Regions from separate parts of the Lawsonibacter asaccharolyticus genome, predicted to be linked through region 2. Evidence: predicted binding sites of a transcription regulator. Region 2 holds the regulator's gene; each other region holds the start of a gene.
The links. Region 2 encodes Rex, which represses fermentation and respiration genes when NADH is low (regulators of the CRP and FNR family bind a similar motif). Its sites were predicted from a motif close to ATTGTTAANNNNTTAACAAT; they were not measured.

Region 1 (7,321 bases), 810 kb from region 2:
GGGTGCTGGTGGTGAGCTTCCACTCCCTCATGTATTGGCGCACCCGGAACCGCTGATCCCTCCGGCACAGTACCAAAGGGGGAAGCGGCCTCCTGGACTGTGCCTTTTTCAGGAACGTGGCTTCTCCGCTTTTTGGACAGAAAGGCCGCCCGGCTCACGCCGGGCGGCCTTTCTGTCTTCTTATTCTCCGTAATAGGCCTTCAGGTACATCTCCTTGATCTCACTCATCAGGGGGTAGCGGGGGTTGGCTCCGGTACACTGGTCGTCGAATGCCTGCTCCACCATCTCATCCAGGTGGTCCAGGAAATACGTCTCGTCCACGCCGTAGTCCCGGATGGTGGCCTTGATGCCCACCCGCGCCTTCAGCTCCTCGATGGCGGCACACAGGTTATCCAGCTTCTCCTGGTCGTTCCCGCCCCGGATGCCCAGGGCGTCCGCCACCTGGGCATAGCGCTCCAGGGTGTGGGGGTGGTCATACTGGGGGAAGGTGCCCATCTTGGCCGGGACCTGAGCGGCGTTGAACCGGAGCACGTGGCAGATCATCAGGGCGTTGGCCACTCCGTGGGGCAGGTGGTGGAAGGCACCCAGCTTGTGGGCCATGGAGTGGCACACTCCCAGAAAGGCATTGGCGAAGGCCATGCCCGCCATCGTGGCGGCATTGGCCATCTTCTCCCGGGCCTCCGGGTCGCTGGGGCCGTTGTCATAGGCCCGGGGCAGGTAAGTGAAGATCATCTGGAGGGCCCGCAGGGCGATGCCGTCGGTGTAGTCGGTGGCCATCATAGAGGCGTAGGCCTCCAGGGCGTGGGTGACAGCGTCGATGCCCGAAGCGGCGGTGAGCCCCTTGGGGGCGTTCATCATCATGTCCGCGTCCACGATGGCCATGGTGGGCATCAGCTCATAGTCCGCCAGGGGGTACTTCACCCCGGAGCGCTCGTCGGTGATGACGGCAAAGGGGGTCACCTCAGAGCCGGTACCGGCGGAGGTGGGGACGGCGATGAAGGCGGCCTTCTCCCCCATCTTGGGGAAAGTGTACACCCGCTTGCGGATGTCCATGAATCGCATGGCCATGTCCATGAAATCGGCCTCGGGGTGCTCGTACATCACCCACATGATCTTGCCCGCGTCCATGGCAGAGCCGCCGCCGATGGCGATGATGCAGTCAGGTCCGAAGGCCCGCATCCGCTCCGCGCCCGTCTTGGCACAGGCCAGGGTGGGGTCGGGAGCCACGTCATAGAACACGTCATAGGCGATGCCCATCTGGTCCAGCTGGTCAGTGACCGGCTTAGCGTAACCGTTTGCGTACAGGAACTGGTCGGTGACAATGAACGCCCTCTTCTTGTCCATCACCTCCCGCAGGGCCACGGGCAGGCAGCCCTTCTTGAAATACACCTTCTGAGGTGCCCGGAACCAGAGCATGTTCTCTCTCCTCTCCGCCACGGTCTTGATATTCAGCAGATGCTTGACGCCCACGTTCTCCGACACGGAGTTGCCGCCCCAGGAGCCGCAGCCCAGAGTCAGGGATGGGGCCAGCTTGAAGTTGTACAGGTCGCCGATGCCTCCCTGGGAGGAGGGGGTGTTCACCAGGATGCGGCAGGTCTTCATCCGCTGGGCGAAGCGGTCCAGCTTCTCCCGCTGAGTCACCGCATTGAGGTAGATGGAGGCAGTGTGGCCGTAGCCACCGTCGGCCACCAGGCGGTCGGCCTTGTCCAGCGCGTCGTCAAAGTCCTTGGCCCGGTACATGGCCAGCACGGGGGAGAGCTTCTCGTGAGCGAACTCCTCAGAGGGCTCCACGCTGTCCACCTCGCCGATGAGGATCTTGGCGGTCTCAGGCGTCTGAATGCCGGCCAGTTCGCCGATGCGGTGGGCGCTCTGGCCCACGATCTGATTGTTCAGGGAGCCGTCGATGAGGATGGTCTTTCGGACCCTGTCCGTCTCCTCTCCTTTCAGGAAGTAGCAGCCCCGGGCGGCAAACTCCGCCTTCACCTGGTCGTAGATGGGGTCCAGGACGATGACGCTCTGCTCCGAGGCGCACACCATGCCGTTGTCAAAAGTCTTGGAGTGGATCACCGAGCTGACCGCCAGGGCCACATCGGAGGAGCTGTCGATGATGGCAGGGACGTTGCCAGCGCCCACGCCCACGGCGGGCTTGCCGGAAGAATAGGCCGCCTTCACCATGCCTGGTCCGCCGGTGGCCAGGATCAGGTCCACCTCCGCCATCAGCAGGCCGGTGAGCTCCAGGCTGGGCACGTCGATCCATCCCACGATGCCCTCCGGCGCGCCGGCGGCCACCGCCGCCTCCAGCACCAGCCTGGCGGCGGAGACAGTGCATCCCTTGGCCCGGGGGTGGGGGCTGATGATGATGCCGTTGCGGGTCTTCAGGGCCAGCAGCACCTTAAAGATGGCGGTGGAGGTGGGGTTGGTGGTGGGGATCACCGCACCGATCACCCCCACAGGCTCCAGGAGCTTCTTCACGCCAAAGGCGGGGTCCTCCTCCACCACGCCGCAGGTCTTCACGTTCTTATAGGTATTATAGATATATTCTGAGGCGTAGTGGTTCTTGATGACCTTGTCCTCTACGACCCCCATGCCGGTCTCCGCCACAGCCTCCTTGGCCAGAGGGATGCGGGCCTGGTTGGCCGCCATGGCAGCGGCCTTGAAAATGGCGTCCACCCGTTCCTGGGAATAGCGGGCAAACTCCTGCTGGGCCTGACGGACCCGGGTCAACAGTGCCTCGAAGCTCTCTTTGCTGTCTACCACAGAATACTGGGCTTTCTTTGCCATATCGCTGTATCTCCTTTCCAAATGGAGCGGTGGCCCGCCCCTCAGAATCGTTAATTTTTTAACGATTCTATTGTCAATATTTTAACAAACATTTTGTCATTTGTAAAGAGGAGATTTCCATGATATCTTTTCTCTTTTTTTGTGAAAATCGCCCAAAATGGAGAGCTCCGCTCTGATGACCCGTTTCCGCATGTCTTCTTATTTCCGGAAAGATCTAAAAAACCTCTGGTGTACCGTGCCGCCGCAGGGGCCCCCTTCCATCCAGTCAGGTCAGCAGAACGGACGTGTCCCCCGCCGCACGGTGAACGGAAGGCTACGCACCATGCAGAGGCCGGTCTCCCCAGTGAGCCGCCCCCCAGTATAATAAGCGCATGATATGCTCCCCTGCGCAGGCCCCCGGAAGACCGCCGGGCGCTCCCTCGATCTGGGGGCGCTTGGCCCGGGGCCGGAAACTGCATCATTTTCGCCCTTGACATTTCCTCGGAACCTGTTATAAAATAAATGCCGCTCGCTCGGAGGGCAAGTCATTCGCTGGAAATGATGAGCCGGATAAGGCGGCAGACTGAGATGTCTGCTGAACTTATCCGGCTTTTGTTATAGCGCGGACCACCCGGACTGCCGGGGCACAGCCTTTCTTCGGGCCGCGACAAAATACTCAGGAGGAATGATAAAATGGGACGACCGCGCAGCTTGACGGAGGGGAACATCTTCAGCTCTCTGATCCGTTTTGCCGTTCCGGTTCTCTTCACACTGTTCCTGCAGGCGCTCTACGGCGGCGTGGACCTGCTGGTGGTGGGCCAGTTTGCCCAGACGGCGGACGTCTCCGGCGTAGCCACCGGCAGCATGCTGCTCCAGACTGTCACCATGGTTGTCACCGGCCTGTCCATGGGGATCACCATTCTGGTGGGGGAGCGGATCGGCCGGCGGGAGCCGGAGGATGCGGGCCGCGCCATCGGCGGCGGCATCTGCCTGTTCGCCTGCTTCGCTGTCCTGCTCACTGCCGTCCTGGTGGGTGGAGCCGAGGTACTGGCCCGGCTCATGCACGCGCCTGAGCACGCGTTCCATCAGACGGTGCTGTACATCCGCCTCTGCGGGGCCGGCTCCCTCTTTATTGTGGCCTACAACGTCCTGGGCTCCATTTTCCGGGGGATCGGCGACTCCAGGACCCCTCTGCTCACCGTTGCCATCGCCTGCGTCATCAATATCTTCGGGGACCTGCTCCTGGTGGCCGGGTTCCACATGGGGGCCGCCGGGGCCGCCCTGGCCACCGTGGCCGCCCAGACCGTCAGCGTGCTTGTCTCCCTGTTCCTGATCCGCCTGCGCCGCCGGTCTCTGCCCTTCGCTTTCTCCCGGCGACACCTGCGCTTCCACCGGGACATTATCGGCGCTGAGCTGCGGCTGGGCACGCCGGTGGCCCTCCAGGAGCTGCTGGTGGGGACCTCCTTCCTGCTCATCCAGGCCATCGTCAACTCCTTCGGCGTGGCGGCCTCCGCCGGCGTGGGGGTGGCGGAAAAGGTGTGCGTCTTCATTATGCTGGTCCCCTCCGCCTATATGCAGTCCATGTCCTCCTTTGTGGCCCAGAACATGGGGGCGGGCAACCCGATCCGGGCGAAAAAGGCCCTGAAGTATGGCATCCTCACCTCTGTGGCGGCCGGCCTGGTGATGGCCCTGCTCACCTTCTTCCACGGTGACCTTCTCTCCGCCATCTTCTCCCCCGACCCGGAGGTCGTGGCGGCCTCCCACAGCTATCTGAAGGCCTATGCCATCGACTGCATGCTCACTCCCTTTCTCTTCTGCTTCACCGGCTACTACAATGGCTGTGAAAAGACCCTGTTCGTCATGATCCAGGGTATCATAGGTGCCTTCTTCGTCCGCATCCCTGTAGCCTATCTCATGAGCCGCACGGCGGGGGCCACCCTCTTCCAGATCGGTCTGAGCACTCCTGCCTCCTCTGTGGTCCAGATCCTGCTCTGTCTGTCCATGTTCCTCTTTCTGGAGCGCCGCTCCGCTGGACAGAGCCATGCCTCTTTGAAAGGAAGTGCCGATCCATGAAGATCATTACCGTCAGCCGGGAGTTCGGCAGCGGCGGCCGGGAGCTGGGCAAGCGGCTGTCCGACTGCCTGGGCTGGCCCTACTACGACCGCGAGATCATCTCCGCCGTTGCCCGGAGGAATGCACTGGACGAGGGCTATGTGGAGGATGCGCTGGAGCAGGGCCACTTTCGCGGCGTCCCACTGACCATCGGCCGCACCTTTGCCTATCTCCCCTCCATGCCCCATGACTCCCGGCAGCTGCTTCAGGAGCAGCGCCGCGTCCTCCGGGCCCTGGCCGCCCACGGGGACTGCATCATTGTGGGCCGCAACGCGGACCTGATCCTGGCGGAGCACCGCCCCCTGAAGCTGTTCGTCTACGCCGATTTGGAGTCCAGGCTCCGGCGGTGCCGGGAGCGCAGCTCCGACGACGAGCGTTTCACTCCCCGAGAGCTGGAGCGGAAGCTCCGGCAGGTGGACCAGCACCGGGCCCGGCACCACGCCATGCTCTCCGACCTGCCCTGGGGGAGCCGGGAGGGGTATCACCTGTGCGTGAACACCACCGGCCTGTCCCTGAAGACGCTGGCCCCCCTGGTGGCGGAGTATGCCCGCTCCTGGTTCTCCCAGCAGGGGACCCCCTGACCCGCGGCCGAAAAAGAGACTGTCGAAAAAGTCTCAGGCTGCAAGTGTTTCCCCTGACGCACATGCCGCCGGGGAAAACAGGTCAGAACTTGATTCGCGCCTGCGGGCGCGAACTACGCGAGTCTTTTTCCACAAGCTGAGCGCCCCGGACGCCTTTTCAGGCGTCCGGGGCGCTTTTCCCATCACCGCGTCAGCTGCGGATCAGGCAGATGCTCATCGCGCTGATCTGGGGCGGGATACTGGCGGTCATCACACCGTTATAGGTGATGAACACCTGATTGCCTACGGCAAAACAGCCCGCGATGGACGTATTCACAAGGACCTGCTGGGATGTGCTCTGGTCTTGGACCAGGAGCTGACCGTTCCCCACCTGGAGGACGGTGGCTTGCATCGTTGTCAAAAGGATCACCTCACATCAAGTGGATGCACCCCCATTATATGCCGGAGCCGGACGGGTGTGCCTCCCGGGGCCCGCCAGGAGATCCTGGGGCAAGGTGTACGGCACCGGGCAACTGAGAGGGCCGTCCCGCCACACTTAGGGGGATATTCCCGGCCGCATGGCGGCACAACAGTTCAGAGAGGAGAGAACACAATGAGCTTGTATCCAAACAAGATCCAGGTGGACGGCGTTCCCTGCGGGCTGATCCTGCGGGGAAGCGCCAACGGGACCTATCTGGCCGTCTTTGAGCGGGAGATGGCGGAGCTGGCCCGTATCGAGCAGATCGACTGGTCCCGCCCCGCCGTTGTGGGGGAAAGCCCGCTGCCCGCAGGGTATGGCTTTCAGGTCCGGGACATCCGGTACGCCCACGCTACCCGCAGCTACACGGTGCTTCTCCAGACAGCGGAGCAGTATCTGGGGGATGTGGCCGGCTTCCAGGCCCAGTTGGGGGAGCTGGAGGATACTCTTCAGGAGAAGCAGGCGCTCCTCCAAGAGCAGGAGTCGATGATCGCGGCGCTTGAGCAGGCAGGCAGCGCCGCCCAGTTGCGCTCAGAGCTGGAGGATGCCTATCAGAAGGGGGTGGAGCTCTGTGGCTGACATCGTGACCCTGGCCCTGGAGGAGCTGGAACACCGGGGCGGGGCAGACGCCCTGGCCCTGGCAGGGCGGTCTGTGTCCGGCGAGGCCGACGGCACCGCCCTGATCGCGGAGGAGCAGGCCATCCCCACCTGGCGCCCCCGCTCCTATCTCACGGAAGAGACTCCGGTGGGCAAGCCCTACCGGTGGAACGGACAGGTCTACCGCCTCTGGCAGCAGCACGACGCCACCGGTCAGCCGGGCTGGAGCCCGGACTTGGCTTTCTCCCTGTGGGACATCTGCCACACCACGGACCCCGCCCGGGCCAAGGACTACCTCCCGCCTCAGGGCAGTCGGGGACTGTGGCAGACGGGAGAGTGCTGTGTGTTCGGCGGACGCGTCTGGCGTTCCCGTCAGGATAGGAACGCGTACAGTCCTAGCGAACTGCCGGCAAGCTGGGAGGATCTAGGCTCCGTCCAAGGGAGCTCCTTCTCCTGACAGGCTGTTCCGATCCTATTTTCTCTCGTACCTTATCGATCGACTGGGCGCCGTCGCAGGACGGCGCCCAGTCGTTTTTATTTTAAATCGTGAATTTTATCTTCCATTTTATTCTTTTTTATTTTTATTTTTCCATTTTTTCTTTGCGTTTTTTCGGAAAGCGCGGCTTTCAGACAGGCCATGCTTGACGTCTTATCAATTTTGTACTACAATAGCTTCCCAGAATCTATTTTGAATTTGCAGTTTATCCTATTCTTCCCCGTCTGAAAGATACTCGAGCGGGGATAGAGGGGATCTCATATGCTTTTCATTCTGCCGCAAGGAGATGAGTTTTATCAAACGCGTTGCCATTATAAC
Region 2 (7,321 bases):
CTCTTCCCGGATTTGTGGTATAATCTCCTCCGCGCAGAGCAGCGCCCCCGCCATGGATGACTGACGGGGGCGCCGTTCTGCCCGGACAGAGAGAAAGAAGGAGAGAGACGATGTTTGGAGAGATGATAGGGACCATCAGCGATTTCATGTACAGCTATCTGCTCATCATCATGCTGCTGGCGGTGGGGCTGTACTTCACCATCCGCACCCGGGGGGTGCAGCTGCGGCTTTTGGCGGAGTCCATCCGGGTGGTGGGGGAGAAGAGCTCCTCCAGGGAGTCGGTGTCCGCGTTCCAGGCCCTGATGGTGTCCACCGCCAGCCGGGTGGGGACGGGCAACATCGTGGGAGTGGCCAACGCCATCGCCGTCGGCGGCTACGGCGCGGTGTTCTGGATGTGGATCATCGCCCTGCTGGGCGGGGCGTCCGCCTTTATCGAGAGCACCCTGGCCCAGATCTACAAGGTGCGGGACAAGAACGGCGGGAGCTACGGAGGCCCCTCCTACTACATCCAGGCGGCGCTGAAGAGCCGCTGGCTGGGCGTGGTCTTCGCGGCGGCCCTGATCGCCACCTACGCCGGGGGGTTCAACATGCTGGCCTCCTTCAACCTGATCGACAGCATGTCCGGATACAGCTTTTACGGCGACCCGCAGACCAGCCTGGTCCCCCTGGTGGGGGGCGGCCTGCTGGCCGTCCTGGTGGCGGTGTGCGTCCTGGGCGGGGGCAGGCGGATCGTCAGGATCACCGGCCTGCTGGTCCCCTTCATGGGGGTGACCTACATCCTGATGGCGCTGGTGGTCATGGCGCTGAACTTCCAGATGCTGCCCCAGGTGTTCAGCAGGATCATCGCCGGCGCCTTTGACTTCCGGGCCATCTTCGGCGGCTTCGCCGGCTCCGCACTGATGGAGGGCATCAAGCGGGGGCTGTACTCCAACGAGGCGGGCGTGGGCTCCGCCCCCAACGCCGCGGCGGCGGCGGACGTGTCCCACCCGGTCAAGCAGGGCCTGGTGCAGATGCTGTCCGTCTTTATCGACACTCTGCTGGTGTGCACCGCCACCGCCATGATGTGCCTGTGCACCGGCATCGTGCCCTCTGAGCAGCTGAAGGGGGCCGCTTTCGTGCAGCAGTCCCTCTCCACCACCTTCGGCAGCGTGGGGCCTTACTTCCTCACCCTGGCCCTGCTGCTCTTCGCATTCACCACCCTGCTGGGCAACCTGTTCTACTGCGAGGGATGCCTGCGGTACATCACCCGGGAGCGGATCGGGAAGAGGGGGCTGACAGTCTTCCGTCTGGCCGCCGCGGCGCTGGTCTTTGCGGGGGCGCAGATGGAGTTCGACCTGGTGTGGGACGTGGCGGACGTGCTCATGGGCGTCATGGCCCTGATCAATCTGCCGGTCATCGTCCTGCTGGGCCGGACCGCTCTCAGCGCCCTGAAGGACTACACCAGCCAGCGGCGGGAGGGGAAGGACCCGGTGTTCCGGGCCGCCTCCATCGGTCTGAAGGAGAAGACGGACTTTTGGAACTGAGACAGAGAGGAGAACGAGCGCGCGGCGCCCATCAGGGCGCCGCGCGCTCGTTCTCCTTCAGACCTTCGGCCGCTCACAGGACCTGTCGGAACAGGCCGTGCTGCGTGCAGTGCCAATAGAGCATCCCGTGTCCCCGGCGGGGGATGCGCTGCTGGAGGTCCCACTCGGGCCAGCACTTCATCACGGTGGCCCGCTCGCCGGTGACCAGGGCCAAAAAGGACAGGCAGTGCCCTTTCTCCATGGGGTGGCCGGAGGTGATGAACCACTCGTCCTCCACCGGATGGATCTGGAGGCTGTGGGCCTCGTCCGGCTTCTGGACGGGCAGGGGCTCCAGCCGCCTCCCGCAGCAGGAGACGGCGGCCTCCCCGGTGGCGGTGATGAGATCGCCGCACTGGGGGCAGACAAAAAATCGAATGTGTTTCATGCTTCCTCCTGTGTTGTCGGGTTCCGGGAGACCGCCGGAGAGCAGTCCGGCCAGATCCACGCCCAGCTGGAGGGACAGGGCGGGCAGTAGGGAGAGGTCCGGGGACCCCAGTCCGCGCTCCCACTTGGAGACGGCCCGGTTGCTGACTCCCAGCAGCTCGGCCAGCCCCTGCTGGGTCAGCCCTTTTTCCAGCCGCAGGACCCGGATCAGCGCACCGGTCTTTTTTTGATCCATCGTGCTCCCTCCTTCTAACCGGCATTATGCCAGAAGACGGAGAAAAAAGCAATCAACGGACCGTTGACCGGGGCAGGGAACGGGCGGCGGGGGACCTGTGCCCCTGATTTTAGAAATTGACAACAGCCCCGGGATGGGGTAGACTGAAAAGAAAGACAGGCGCCCCGGGCGCCGACGGAGGATGGAGCATCACACGATGAAGAGAAATACAAAGGTTTCCACGGCGGTGATACGCCGGCTGCCGCGATATTACCGGCATCTGCTGGAGCTTCAGGGGAAGGGCGTGATCCGGATCTCCTCCAGCGCCCTGGGGAAGTCCATGGGGCTGACCGCATCCCAGATCCGTCAGGACCTGTTCTGCTTCGGTGAGTTCGGCCAGCAGGGCTATGGATATAAGGTGGACCTGCTGCGGGAGGAGATCGGGGAGATCCTGGGGATCAGCCAGGGTCACACCGTAGTGGTACTGGGGGCAGGCAACCTGGGCCGGGCCCTGATGGAAAACTTCAAGTTCGCCAGCAACGGCTTCCAGCTCCTGGCCGCCTTCGACGTGGGCGAGAGCGTGGTGGGCACCACCATCGGCGGAGTGAACGTGTACCATGTGGACCAGCTGGAGGAGTATCTGTCGGCCCACAAGGTCAGCGTGGGCCTGCTCACCCTGCCCCAGAGGGCGGCCCAGGGGGTGGCCGACCGGCTGGTGGCCGGGGGAGTCCGGGGGATCTGGAACTTCACCAACCGGGAGATCAGCGTCTCCCGGCCGGATGTGGCGGTGGAAAACGTACATTTTTCTGACAGCCTGCTGACGCTGAGCTATCTCATCACCCAGCGGGAGGAGCGTGAGGAGGAGACATGAAACGAAAGCATATGGTGCGCGCGGCGGCGGCGGTGCTGGCCTGCGCGGCCTTGACCGGGGCGGCGCTGGCCCTGAGCACAGGGGACAGCCTGATCTCCCTGAGCTATCTCAATGACACCTATATCCCCACCGTGGTGGCCCAGGGGACCAAGGCGGCGGACGAAAAGCTGATCCAGGCCTATCAGGCGGCCAGCCAGAAGCTGGACGAGGTGAACCAGGGGTACGGGGTGCAGCAGGGGAGCGGCGGAAGTTACAGCGCCGACCTGCGCAGCCGGGACATGGTCCGGGGGGATCAGTTGAAGCTGCCCACCGGTTCGGTGGTACAGCTGGCGGCGGGCGCCGGCACCGTTGTCCACACCGGGGCGGTGATCGACGTGACTGCGGGCCAGACGGTGGCATCCGGAGCCGCCCTGGTGAGCGGACACCGCTATCTGGTGGGGGAGGACACCTCCGCCGTCTTCACCGTGGACTCCGGCCTGGCCAAGGTGGGGGTGCAGGGGAGCTTTGAAAAGACGGAGAGCGGAGAAAAGGCTGCTCCCTTTACAGATGTCTCCCGCTCTGACTGGTACAGCTCCGCAGTGGATTATGTCTACTTTGAGCAGCTGTTTTCCGGAACCGGGGACGGACTCTTTTCTCCCATGGCCTCCATGGACCGGGCCATGATCGTGACCGTGTTTTACAACATGGCCGGTGCGCCCCAGGGGGAGATGGACGCCTCCACCGCCGTTTTCTCCGATGTGCCGGCAGGCCAGTGGTACGCCCCCTATGTGAGCTGGGCGGCGGACCAGGGGGTGACGGCGGGGACGGGGGAGGATACCTTCTCCCCGGAGCAGGCAGTGACCCGCCGGGAGGCGGTGGCCCTGCTTTACAGCTTCGGGACCAACTACCTGGGTCTGGAGCTGACGGAGCGGGCCGACCTGACCCCCTATGAGGACGCGGCGGCGGTGGCCAGCTGGGGCGGCGAGGCGGTGGCCTGGGCGGTGGGCGCCGGCCTGCTGTCCAGCTCGGACGCGGACCTGATGCTCCTCAGCCCGGACGAGAGCGCCACCCGGGCCCAGGTGGCGGTCATGCTGCAAAACTTTGCTGAGAAGTACCTGTGACACACCTTTGTCGTGCCTCCGCATAAGATAGGATTGAGAGCGGCGTTGAGCCGGCCTCGCAATTCATAAATTAGGAGGTACTCATTATGGGGTGCTGCAATAACGGCTGGGGCGGCGGAGGCTGCCTGTGGATCATTCTGTTGATCATCATCCTGTGCTGCTGCGGCGGCTGGGGCGGAAACAACTGCGGCTGCGGCTGCAACAACAACGGCTGCAACAACGGCTGCGGCTGCTGAACACGAGGAACAGGGCCCGGGGTGCCTGCGCACCCCGGGCCCTTTCTGTCCGGCGGACCGGAGCGGAAGGGGCTGTTTTCTATGGAAAAACACCCCTTTTTGAAAAAAAGATCCCCATCCAGGCAAAAACTGTCCTTGCGTTTTTTGGAAGATGGGTGTATGATAATGCACGTAATGCAGCGCGGAGCGGCCCGTCCAAAGGGAGGGGGCCGGAGCCGTGCGGACACCGACGGGGCCTTTTTCAAAGCGGAAAAGACCGGTCGGGTTTTGTTGTGCGTGGGCACAGTTCCGCGGCAAGTTCCATTTTATTTTATGCTTTTGGGGAGGGAGAGAAGGCGGCTGGACAAGCCCGGTAAAAAGGGAGTCCCCACCCGCCAGACGAAAAAGAGAACAAATGTGATCCCAAGAATGCAGTACAGGGAGGTTGAAATCTGAATGAGCAATTTTCTCAGACGTTCCGCGCAGGGCGCGGGAGTGCCCCACGAGAAGGGGACTTCCAACCTTGAGACGGTGGCGATGCCTCTGCCGTCCAAGATCGTCCTGTCCATGGGACAGCACATCGGCGCCCCCGCCGCCCCTGCCGTCGCCAAGGGCGACCAGGTGTATGTGGGCACCGTGGTGGGCAAGGCAGGGGGCTTCGTCTCCGCCGACATCCACTCCGGCGTTTCCGGTACGGTGACCGAGATCACCACCATTACCGCGCCCAACGGCGCGGCCCAGCAGGCCGTGGTCATCACCCCTGACGGCCAGCAGACGGTGGACCCCTCCATCGCCCCCCCGCAGGTGACGGATATGAAGTCCTTCGTAGACGCGGTCCGGGCCAGCGGTCTGGTGGGCCTGGGCGGCGCCGGCTTCCCCACGGCGGTGAAGCTGTCCCCCAAGAACCTGGACGAGATCGACATGCTGGTCATCAACGGCGCGGAGTGTGAGCCCTATATCACCTCCGACAACCGGTGCTTCATCGAGGACACCCATCACGTCCTCAACGGCATCAAGCAGGTGATGAAGTATCTGAACATCGCCAAGTGCGTCATCGGCATCGAGGGCAACAAGCCCGAGGCCATCGCCAAGATGAAGTCCGCCATCGACGACCCGGCCATCGAGGTCAAGACCCTGCCCTGCCGGTACCCCCAGGGTGCTGAGAAGGTGCTCATCGAGACCTGCACCGGCCGGGAGGTGCCCTTCCCCGGGCTGCCCTCCGACGTGGGCGTCATCGTGATGAACGTCACCTCGGTGGCCTTCGTCTCCAAGTATCTGGAGACCGGCATGCCCCTGACCACCAAGCGCCTCACCGTGGACGGCGACATCGTCAAGCAGCCCAAGAACGTGGAGGTCATCATCGGCACCCCCATCCAGGAGCTGCTGGACTTCTGCGGAGGCCTCACCGCCGAGCCGGGGAAGATCCTCTACGGCGGCCCCATGATGGGCACCTGCGTGGCGGACCTGTCCCAGCCCATCCTGAAGAACAACAACGCCATCCTGGCCTTCTCCCAGGAGCGGGCCAAGCTGCCCAAGGCCAGCAACTGCATCCAGTGCGGCCGCTGCGTCAACGCCTGTCCCCTGGGGCTGGCGGCCAAGGACATCGTGGTGGCCTTCAACAAGGGCAATGTGGAGCTGCTCAACCAGCTGCATGCCGACCTGTGCATGTCCTGCGGCACCTGCTCCTTTGTCTGCCCCGCCAAGCGGCCTCTGACCCCCTCCATTGCCCTGGCGAAGATCATGATGAAGAATGGAGGTAAGAAGTGATGGCCAATAAACTTATTGTCAGCGCCGCGCCCCATATCACCAGCGCGGACAGCACCAGCAAGATCATGGGCCGCGTGTGCATCGCCCTGCTGCCCACCCTGATCGCCTCTGTGCTGATCTTCGGCTTCCAGGCCCTGCTGCTCACCGCCGTCACCGTGGCGGCCTGTGTGGTCTTCGAGTACGCCTACTGCAAGCTGGTGGGCCGGGACGTGACCATCAGCGACCTTTCCGCCGTGGTCACCGGCCTGCTGCTGGCCTTCAACCTGCCCGCCGGTCTGCCGGTGTGGATGTCCCTGGTGGGCGCGTTCATCGCCATCGTGATCATCAAGCAGCTCTTCGGCGGCCTGGGCTATAACTTTGCCAACCCGGCCATCGTGGGCCGCATCGCCATGGCCCTGGGCTTCACCGGCGCCATGACCAGCTATACATATCCCGAGAACGGCATCGACGCCCTGGCCTCCGCCACCCCTCTGGCGGTGGAGGAGACCGCCCAGAACGCGGGCTCCTATGTCACCCTGCTGCTGGGCAACCACGGCGGCGTGCTGGGTGAGACCTGCGCCATCACCCTGCTGATCGGCGGTATCTACCTGATCTGGACCAAGGTCATCAGCCCCACCATCCCGGTGACCTATCTGGCCACCGTGGCGGTATTCAGCCTGCTGTGCGGCTATGACCCCATCTATCAGCTGCTCTCCGGCGGCCTGATCCTGGGCGCCTTCTTCATGGCCACCGACTATGTCACCTCTCCCACCACGGAGAAGGGCAAGCTGGTCTTCGGCATCGGCCTGGGCGTCATCACCTGCCTGATCCGCTTCTTCGGCACCATGAACGAGGGCGTGTCCTTCGCCATCCTGCTGATGAACCTGCTGGTCCCCTACATTGAAGTGCTGACCCGCCAGGATCTGCTGGGGATTTCCAAGCCTAAGAAGAACAAGGGAGGTGCCGCGAAATGAGCAATTGGAACAAGATCGGCAAGCCCATCGTGGTCCTGTGTCTGATCTGCGTCGTCATCACCGGCGCCTTGGCCGCCACCAACAGCGCCACCGCCCCCGTCATCAAGGCGGCGGAGGAGGCGGCTGCCCAGGCGGCCCGCACCGAGCTGCTGCCTGAAGCCACGGGCTTCACCCTGGTGGAGGGCGAGTTCGAGGGCGTCACCGAGATCTACACCGCCGACAACGGTGTGGGCACCATCATCACCAGCAGCGACA
Region 3 (7,321 bases), 500 kb from region 2:
GCAGCTGATACAGCCCCATCACCTCCGCCCCCACCAGCCGGGACAGGGCCACCCGGTAACAGAACGACAGCCCCTGTGATACCGCCGCCAAGGCGGTCAGAAACAGGGCGCTGCTTCCAGCGGACCATTCATCGTGACGCAGCAAATCCAGTCCCTCCTCCCCGCCCCAGCGGGCGGTCCTCCCTTCACTGTATTCACGCCGCCGCCCCGCCATTCCTGCAAGAAATTCGTTATCTTTTTCACATATTTCTCTCGTTCCAGGGGAGAATCATGCCTGAATTGACCAAAAACTGGCGTATCTTTACCTTTGTCACCAGACGCCTTGCTTCCGCCCGGGAAATCGTTTATAGTACGATTAAGAAAGAGATCCCGCCCCCTTTATCCCCGTGATTTTCTGGAAGAAGAATGAGACACTGTAAAAAGGAGGATACCCCTATGGCTTTTGTAGAATTTGAGCAACGCGGCCACGTGGGCCTCATCACCATCAACCGCCCGGAAGTCCTGAACGCCCTGAACCTGGAGGTCATCGAACAGCTGGACGATATCCTGCTGCGCGCAGAATCCCAGGAGGATGTCCACGTCATCGTTATCACCGGCGCCGGACGCTCCTTCGTGGCCGGTGCCGACATCGGCGAGATGGTCAACTATACCGCCGACGACGCCAAGCGCTTCAGCCATCATGGAAACAATACCATGATGCACATCACCCGCTTCCCCAGCCCGGTGATCGCCGCAGTCAACGGCTTCGCCCTGGGCGGCGGCTGTGAGCTGGCCATGTCCTGCGACATTCGGGTAGCCAGTGAAAAGGCAACCTTCGGCATGCCTGAGGTTGGGCTGGGCATCACTCCCGGTTTCGGCGGCACCCAGCGCCTTCAGCGCATCGTAGGCATGTCCACCGCCATGGAGCTGGTGCTCACCAGCCGCACCATCGACGCCCAAGAGGCCCTTCAGATCGGTTTGGTCAAGCATGTCTACCCTGCCGACGTGATGCTGGACAAGGCTCTGGAGCTGGCCGACCTGATCGCCTCCCGCCCCCAGGTGGCAGTCCGCCAGGCCAAGCAGGCCATCCGCATCGGCAAACAGATCGACATCAACTCCGCCATCGCCTTTGAGTCAGAGGCCTTCGGCCTGTGCTTTTCCACTGAGGACCAGAAGGACGCCATGCACGCCTTCCTGAACAAGGAGAAGATCATCACCTTCAAAAACCGCTGAATCCGTTCCGCCGCCCCAGCGGCAGGGCGCTTTCCCAATATCACTTCTGAAAGACAAGGAGATCGAGATGTCATGAAAAAAATCGTAGTTGTAGGCGGCGGCACCATGGGCCTGGACATCGCCCACACCTTTGCTCGCAGCGGCCATGCCGTCGTGGTCCGGGAGATCAGCGATGAGCTGGCGGAGAAGTCTCACAGCCGGCTGGTGGCCGCGCTGGATAAGCTGGTGGCCAGAGGCAAGATGGACGAGGCCAAGAGGGCCGAGATCCTGGGCAACATGACCTTCACCACTGACCTGGCCGCCGCAGCTGACGCCGACCTGGTGCTGGAGGCCATCGTGGAGAACCTGGACGTGAAGAAGAGCCTGTTCCAGGAGCTGGACGGCATCTGCAAGGCAGACACCATCTTTGCCACCAACACCTCCTCCATCTCCATCACCGCCATCGCCGCCGCCACCCAGCGGGCCGACCGCTTCATCGGGATGCACTTCTTCAATCCCGCCACTGTGATGAAGCTGGTGGAGGTCATCCGGGGCGTCCACACCTCCCAGGAGACCTATGACGCCATCTGCCAGCTGTCCGCCGACATCGGCAAGGAGGCCGTGGAGGTAGCTGAAGCCCCCGGCTTCGTGGTCAACAAGATCCTGATCCCCATGATCAACGAGGCCATCGGTCTGGTGGAGACCGGCGTGGCTACCCCCGAGGGTATCGACACTGCCATGAAGCTGGGTGCCAACCACCCCATGGGCCCCCTGGCCCTGGGCGACCTGGTGGGCCTGGACGTCTGCCTGGCCATCATGGATACCCTGTATGCCGAGACCCACGACCCCAAGTACCGTGCCGCCCTGCTGCTGCGGAAGATGGTCCGTGGAGGCCTGCTGGGCCGTAAGACCGGCAAGGGTTTCTACGATTACTCCAAGTAAGCGGCCTGCTGACAAAAACGTCGGGAAGGAAAGCTTTCCTCCCCGGCGTTTTTCTATTTTCCTTTGTTCTTCTTGTACCCGCTGTGCTCCAGCCTCCACGAGGCGTCCAGCAGCGCCATCCCGGCCAGCATCAGGAGCTGGTCCACCGGGCCCCTCTCAGGCTGTCATACTGGCTCCCCATCGGCGTTGAGGAGACCCCCAGGCACACAAGGCCCAGGGCAATGGAGATATATGTCACGTATCGATTTGCAAAATTAAAAACTTTACCACTTCTGTATTGGAATCCCTTCTTTCTTGTTCAAATTAATAATTCTTTCTTATCCTTTTTATTTTTTTCTTTTTTGAAGGTCAAGAAAAGCATACTTTCAAGCAATATCCGCAAATATCATCATTTTGACCAAAATTTTGTCGCAAAAACTGTACATTTTACCGTATTTGTTTTTCTTGCGCCCATATGGGAAAAACGATATAATTTGAGGGACAGGAAGTTATCTATCGCAGCCTGATTGGCGCCGCAACAACGGGTCCCTATCCGTCGTTGCGCTTTTTCTGGTCTTCTTTTGTTAAAAATCTAACGAAAGAAGGCGGAGCGCCCCGGCTGAGCCCCCATGGGAGGCGGAGATCTGAGGAAAAAACGGCGGACCTCAGATCACCGTCTTGCTTGCATGTCCTGTCTAGGTGGTCCGGCCCTGCTGCTCCGGGACATCGCGCACGGTGGCTGCCGGGCAGCGCAGTCGGAACAGGGCTTCCATGATTGTTCCAAGTAAATAAAATTAGGAGGACGAAAAAATGGATTTTCATCTGTCGAAAGAGCAAGAGATGATCCGCAAGATGTACCGCGAATTCGCGGAAACTGAGGTCAAGCCCCTCGCCGAGGAGTTGGACGAGGAGGAGCGCTTCCCCATGGAGACCGTGGAGAAGATGGCCAAGCTGGGCATGATGGGCATCTACTTCCCCAAGCAGTATGGCGGCGCCGGCGGCGATGTGCTGTCCTATGCCATGTGTGTGGAGGAGTTGGCCAAGGTGTGCGGCACCACCGCCGTCATCGTGTCCGCCCACACCTCCCTGTGCTGCGCCCCCATCTTTGAGCACGGCACCGAGGAGCAGAAGATGAAGTATCTGCCTGACCTGCTCTCCGGCAAGAAGATCGGTGCCTTCGGCCTGACTGAGCCCAATGCCGGCACCGACGCCTCCGGCCAGCAGACCATGGCCGTGCTGGAGGGCGACCACTACGTCCTGAACGGCTCCAAGTGCTTCATCACCAACGGCAACGTGGCCGATACCTTCGTGGTCTTTGCCATGACCGACAAGAGCAAGGGCAACCACGGCATCTCCGCTTTCATCGTGGAGAAGGATTTCCCCGGCTTCTCCACCGGCAAGCACGAGAAGAAGATGGGCATCCGCGGCTCCTCCACCTGCGACCTGATCTTTGAGGACTGCATCGTTCCCAAGGAGAACCTTCTGGGCAAGGAGGGCCAGGGCTTTAAGATCGCCATGATGACCCTGGACGGCGGCCGCATCGGCATCGCTGCGCAGGCCCTTGGCCTGGGCGAGGGCGCCGTGGATGAGGCCGTCAAGTACACCAAGGAGCGCGTCCAGTTCGGCCGCCGCATCTCCCAGTTCCAGAACACCCAGTTCCAGCTGGCTGACATGCACACCCGCATGCAGGCCGCCCAGTATCTGGTCTACTCCGCTGCCATGAAGAAGCAGAACCACGAGCCCTACTCCATGGACGCAGCCATGGCCAAGCTGTTCGCCGCCGAGGCTGCCAGCGATGTGACCCGCCGCGCCGTCCAGCTGTTCGGCGGCTACGGCTACACCCGTGAGTACCCCGTGGAGCGCATGATGCGCGATGCCAAGATCACCGAGATCTATGAGGGCACTTCCGAGGTCCAGCGGATGGTCATTGCCAATCACCTGGGCGTGAAATAAGATAGGAGGCAGTTTCGAAATGAAAATCATTGTTTGTGTCAAGCAGGTCCCCGACACCTCCGGTAAGGTGGCGGTCAATCCCGATGGTACCCTGAATCGTGCCTCCATGGCCACCATCACCAACCCCGACGACCTGAACGCCGTTGAGGCCGCTCTGGCTCTGAAGGATCAGACCGGCGCTGAAGTGGTCGTGATCTCCATGGGCCCCCCTCCCGCAGAGGGCATGCTGCGTGAGATCCTGGCCCGTGGCGCTGACCGCGCGGTACTGGTCTCCGCCCGCGAGTTCGGCGGTTCCGATACCTACGCCACCTCCCAGATCCTGGCCGCTGCCATCAAGAAGATCGGCCTGGAGGACGACGACGTGGTCTTCTGCGGCCGTCAGGCCATCGACGGCGACACCGCTCAGGTCGGTCCCCAGATTGCCGAGAAGCTGGGCATCCCCCAGGTCTCCTACGCCGCCGACATCCAGAAGGAGGGCGAGACCCTCACCATCAAGCGGATGCTGGAGGACGGCTACATGACCATCAAGGTCAACACCCCCTGCCTGATCACCTGCATCAAGGAGCTGAACACCCCCCGCTACATGAGCGTGCCCGGCATCTTTGAGTGCTACAGCAAGCCCTATGAGGTCTTTGGCTATGAGACCCTGAAGGATGATCCCCTCATCGACCCCACCACCATCGGCCTGAAGGGCTCCCCCACGAACATCTTCAAGTCCTTCACTCCTCCCCAGAAGGGTGCCGGCATGATGCTGGAAGGCGCCGACAAGGCCACCTGCGATAAGCTGGCCGGCATTCTGGCCACCAAGCATATCATCTGATAGAAGGGAGAATGAAGAATATGTCTACTTTTAATAGTGCTGATATCGCTGCCTTCACTGGCGGCGTATGGGTCTTCTGCGAGCAGCGCCAGGGCAAGATGATGTCCACCTCCTACGAGCTGATCTCCGAGGGCCGCAAGCTGGCCGACGAGCGCGGCACCAAGCTGTACGGTCTGCTGCTGGGCGACGGCATCGAGGGCATCGCCAAGGAGCTGGGCGGCTACGGCGCTGACGGCGTGTATGTCTGTGACCACCCCCTGCTGAAGGAGTACACCACCGACGCCTACACCAAGGTCATCTGCGACGTGGTGGAGGAGTTCAAGCCCGAGGTGCTGCTGATCGGCGCCACCAACATCGGCCGTGACCTGGGTCCCCGCTGCGCGGCCCGCCTGCACACCGGTCTGACCGCCGACTGCACCCACCTGGACATCGACATGGACACCTATGTGGACTTCCTGCGCAACAGCTCCACCTTGGACGTGGACAAAATCAAGTTTGACATGGAAGACACCAACCTGAAGATGACCCGTCCCGCTTTCGGCGGCCATCTGATGGCGACCATCATCTGCCCCCGCTTCCGTCCCTGCATGGCTACCGTCCGTCCCGGCGTAATGAAGAAGGCCGCTTTCGACCAGGCCAAGGCTGACGCCTGCGAGATCATTAAGCCCAGCTTTGCCCTGTCCGCCGACGACCTGGACACCCAGGTGGTGGAGGTGGTCAAGGCCGCCAAGAAGCTGGTGGACCTGATCGGTGCCGACGTGGTCGTCTCCGTGGGCCGCGGCATCAGCAAGGATGTGGAGGGCGGCATCAAGCTGGCCGAGGAGCTGGCCGAGGTCCTCGGCGGCGTCGTGGGTGCCTCCCGTGCTGTTGTAGACTCCGGCTGGATGTCTGCTGACCACCAGGTCGGCCAGACCGGCAAGACCGTGCACCCCAAGATTTATGTTGCTCTGGGCATCTCCGGCGCCATCCAGCACAAGGCCGGCATGCAGGATTCCGAGTGCATCATTGCCGTCAATAAGAACGACACCGCCCCCATTTTCGAGGTCGCGGACTACGGCATCTGCGGCGACCTGTTCAAGGTCACTCCCCTGCTCATCGATGCCATCAAGGCTGCCAAGGCTGCGAAGTAATATCTTTTCTGGCCGTTCTGCGGGCTGCTCTCTTTGGAGAGCAGCCCGCTTTTTCGATTTCGCCTTATTTTTTTGCATGTTTTGTTTTTTCTTCCGTCATTTTGCACAGCTTTGTGAGACGCCATAGATTTCAAAGAAATTTCCGTTCCAAATGTAACATACTTTATATTCTTTCTCTCCTCTCCCTGTTCCATGACGGCAAATTTGCAGTTTTTCCGCAAAGTGCAGGGCTTTTTTTGAAAAATTTTTTCTTTTTCTTCCTTTTTTTCGCCCCATCACCATTTGAAGCCATCCCATCCGCTCCCCGCCTTGTGTATTTTCCCCATTGACAGTTGTCCTTCCTGCCAATATAATGGGCTCCAAACCTGAAAATTCCCTTATTTTATTCAGGTCTGCGGGCCGCTCCAGACCCGCCTCTGTTTCCATTTGACAGGAGGTTATGAAGATGAAAAAGTTTCTTGCCATGGCCCTGACCGGCGCGATGTGTGTCGGCCTGCTGGCCGGTTGCTCCAACGGCTCTTCCGGCACCACCAGCGCCCCTTCCGGCGGCTCCTCCGCTTCCAGCCCGGCTTCCAGCACCGCCGGTGCGGATGGTGCAATCAAGATCGGCGGCATCGGCCCCCTGACTGGCTCCGCCGCCACCTATGGCATCGCCACCAAGCAGGGGGCTGAGATCGCGGTGGACGAGATCAACGCCCTGGGCGGTATCCAGCTCTCCCTGGAGTTTCAGGATGACGAGGGTGACGCTGAGAAGGCCATCAACGCCTACAACGCCCTGAAGGGCAACGGCATGCAGATCGTCTATGGCTGCACCACCACCACTCCCTGCGTCTCCGTGGCTGCTGAGACCTTCAACGAGCGCTACTTTCAGCTGACTCCCTCCGCTTCCTCCACCGACGTCACTGCCGGCAAGGATAACGTCTTCCAGATGTGCTTCACTGACCCCGACCAGGGCGTCACCGCTGCCAACTATGTGGCGGAAAATGGCCTGGCTACCAAGGTGGCTGTGATCTACAACAACGGCGACGCCTACTCCACCGGCATCGCCCAGGGCTTCATCTCCCAGGCCGCCGAGGTGGGCCTGGAGGTCGTGGCTGAGCAGACCTTCCCCGATGACACCAACACCGACTTCACCGTGCAGCTGAACGCCGCCAAGGACGGGGGCGCTGAGCTGGTGTTCATGCCCATTTACTACACCCCCGCTTCCCTGATCCTGAATCAGGCCAAGAGCATGGGTTATGAGCCGACTTTCATGGGCGGCGACGGCATGGACGGCATCCTAGCCATCGAGGGCTTCGACACCTCC

Region 1: adhE (bifunctional acetaldehyde-CoA/alcohol dehydrogenase) is a predicted target of Rex. The motif match lies at 2,851-2,870, and genes of this name have one in related genera.
Region 3: L9O85_RS04205 (acyl-CoA dehydrogenase) is a predicted target of Rex. The motif match lies at 2,693-2,712, and genes of this name have one in related genera.

Annotation. Positions count from the first base shown of each region.
Region 1 is NZ_CP091870.1:593,788-601,108, reverse strand. Features, by position in the region: gene L9O85_RS02735 (MATE family efflux transporter) at 1-56, shown strand, start outside; gene adhE (bifunctional acetaldehyde-CoA/alcohol dehydrogenase) at 181-2,781, opposite strand; gene L9O85_RS02725 (MATE family efflux transporter) at 3,454-4,833, shown strand; gene L9O85_RS02720 (AAA family ATPase) at 4,830-5,453, shown strand; gene L9O85_RS02715 (hypothetical protein) at 5,644-5,853, opposite strand; gene L9O85_RS02710 (hypothetical protein) at 6,046-6,489, shown strand; gene L9O85_RS02705 (hypothetical protein) at 6,482-6,964, shown strand.
Region 2 is NZ_CP091870.1:1,406,735-1,414,055, forward strand. Features, by position in the region: gene L9O85_RS06660 (alanine/glycine:cation symporter family protein) at 111-1,523, shown strand; gene L9O85_RS06665 (helix-turn-helix domain-containing protein) at 1,597-2,181, opposite strand; gene L9O85_RS06670 (redox-sensing transcriptional repressor Rex) at 2,378-3,031, shown strand; gene L9O85_RS06675 (S-layer homology domain-containing protein) at 3,028-4,131, shown strand; gene L9O85_RS06680 (hypothetical protein) at 4,218-4,367, shown strand; gene rsxC (electron transport complex subunit RsxC) at 4,803-6,113, shown strand; gene L9O85_RS06690 (RnfABCDGE type electron transport complex subunit D) at 6,113-7,066, shown strand; gene L9O85_RS06695 (FMN-binding protein) at 7,063-7,321, shown strand, end outside.
Region 3 is NZ_CP091870.1:908,549-915,869, reverse strand. Features, by position in the region: gene L9O85_RS04220 (polysaccharide biosynthesis C-terminal domain-containing protein) at 1-145, opposite strand, end outside; gene L9O85_RS04215 (enoyl-CoA hydratase-related protein) at 436-1,212, shown strand; gene L9O85_RS04210 (3-hydroxybutyryl-CoA dehydrogenase) at 1,285-2,133, shown strand; gene L9O85_RS04205 (acyl-CoA dehydrogenase) at 2,923-4,065, shown strand; gene acrB (acryloyl-CoA reductase electron transfer subunit gamma) at 4,085-4,885, shown strand; gene acrA (acryloyl-CoA reductase electron transfer subunit beta) at 4,906-6,015, shown strand; gene L9O85_RS04190 (hypothetical protein) at 6,112-6,363, opposite strand; gene L9O85_RS04185 (ABC transporter substrate-binding protein) at 6,461-7,321, shown strand, end outside.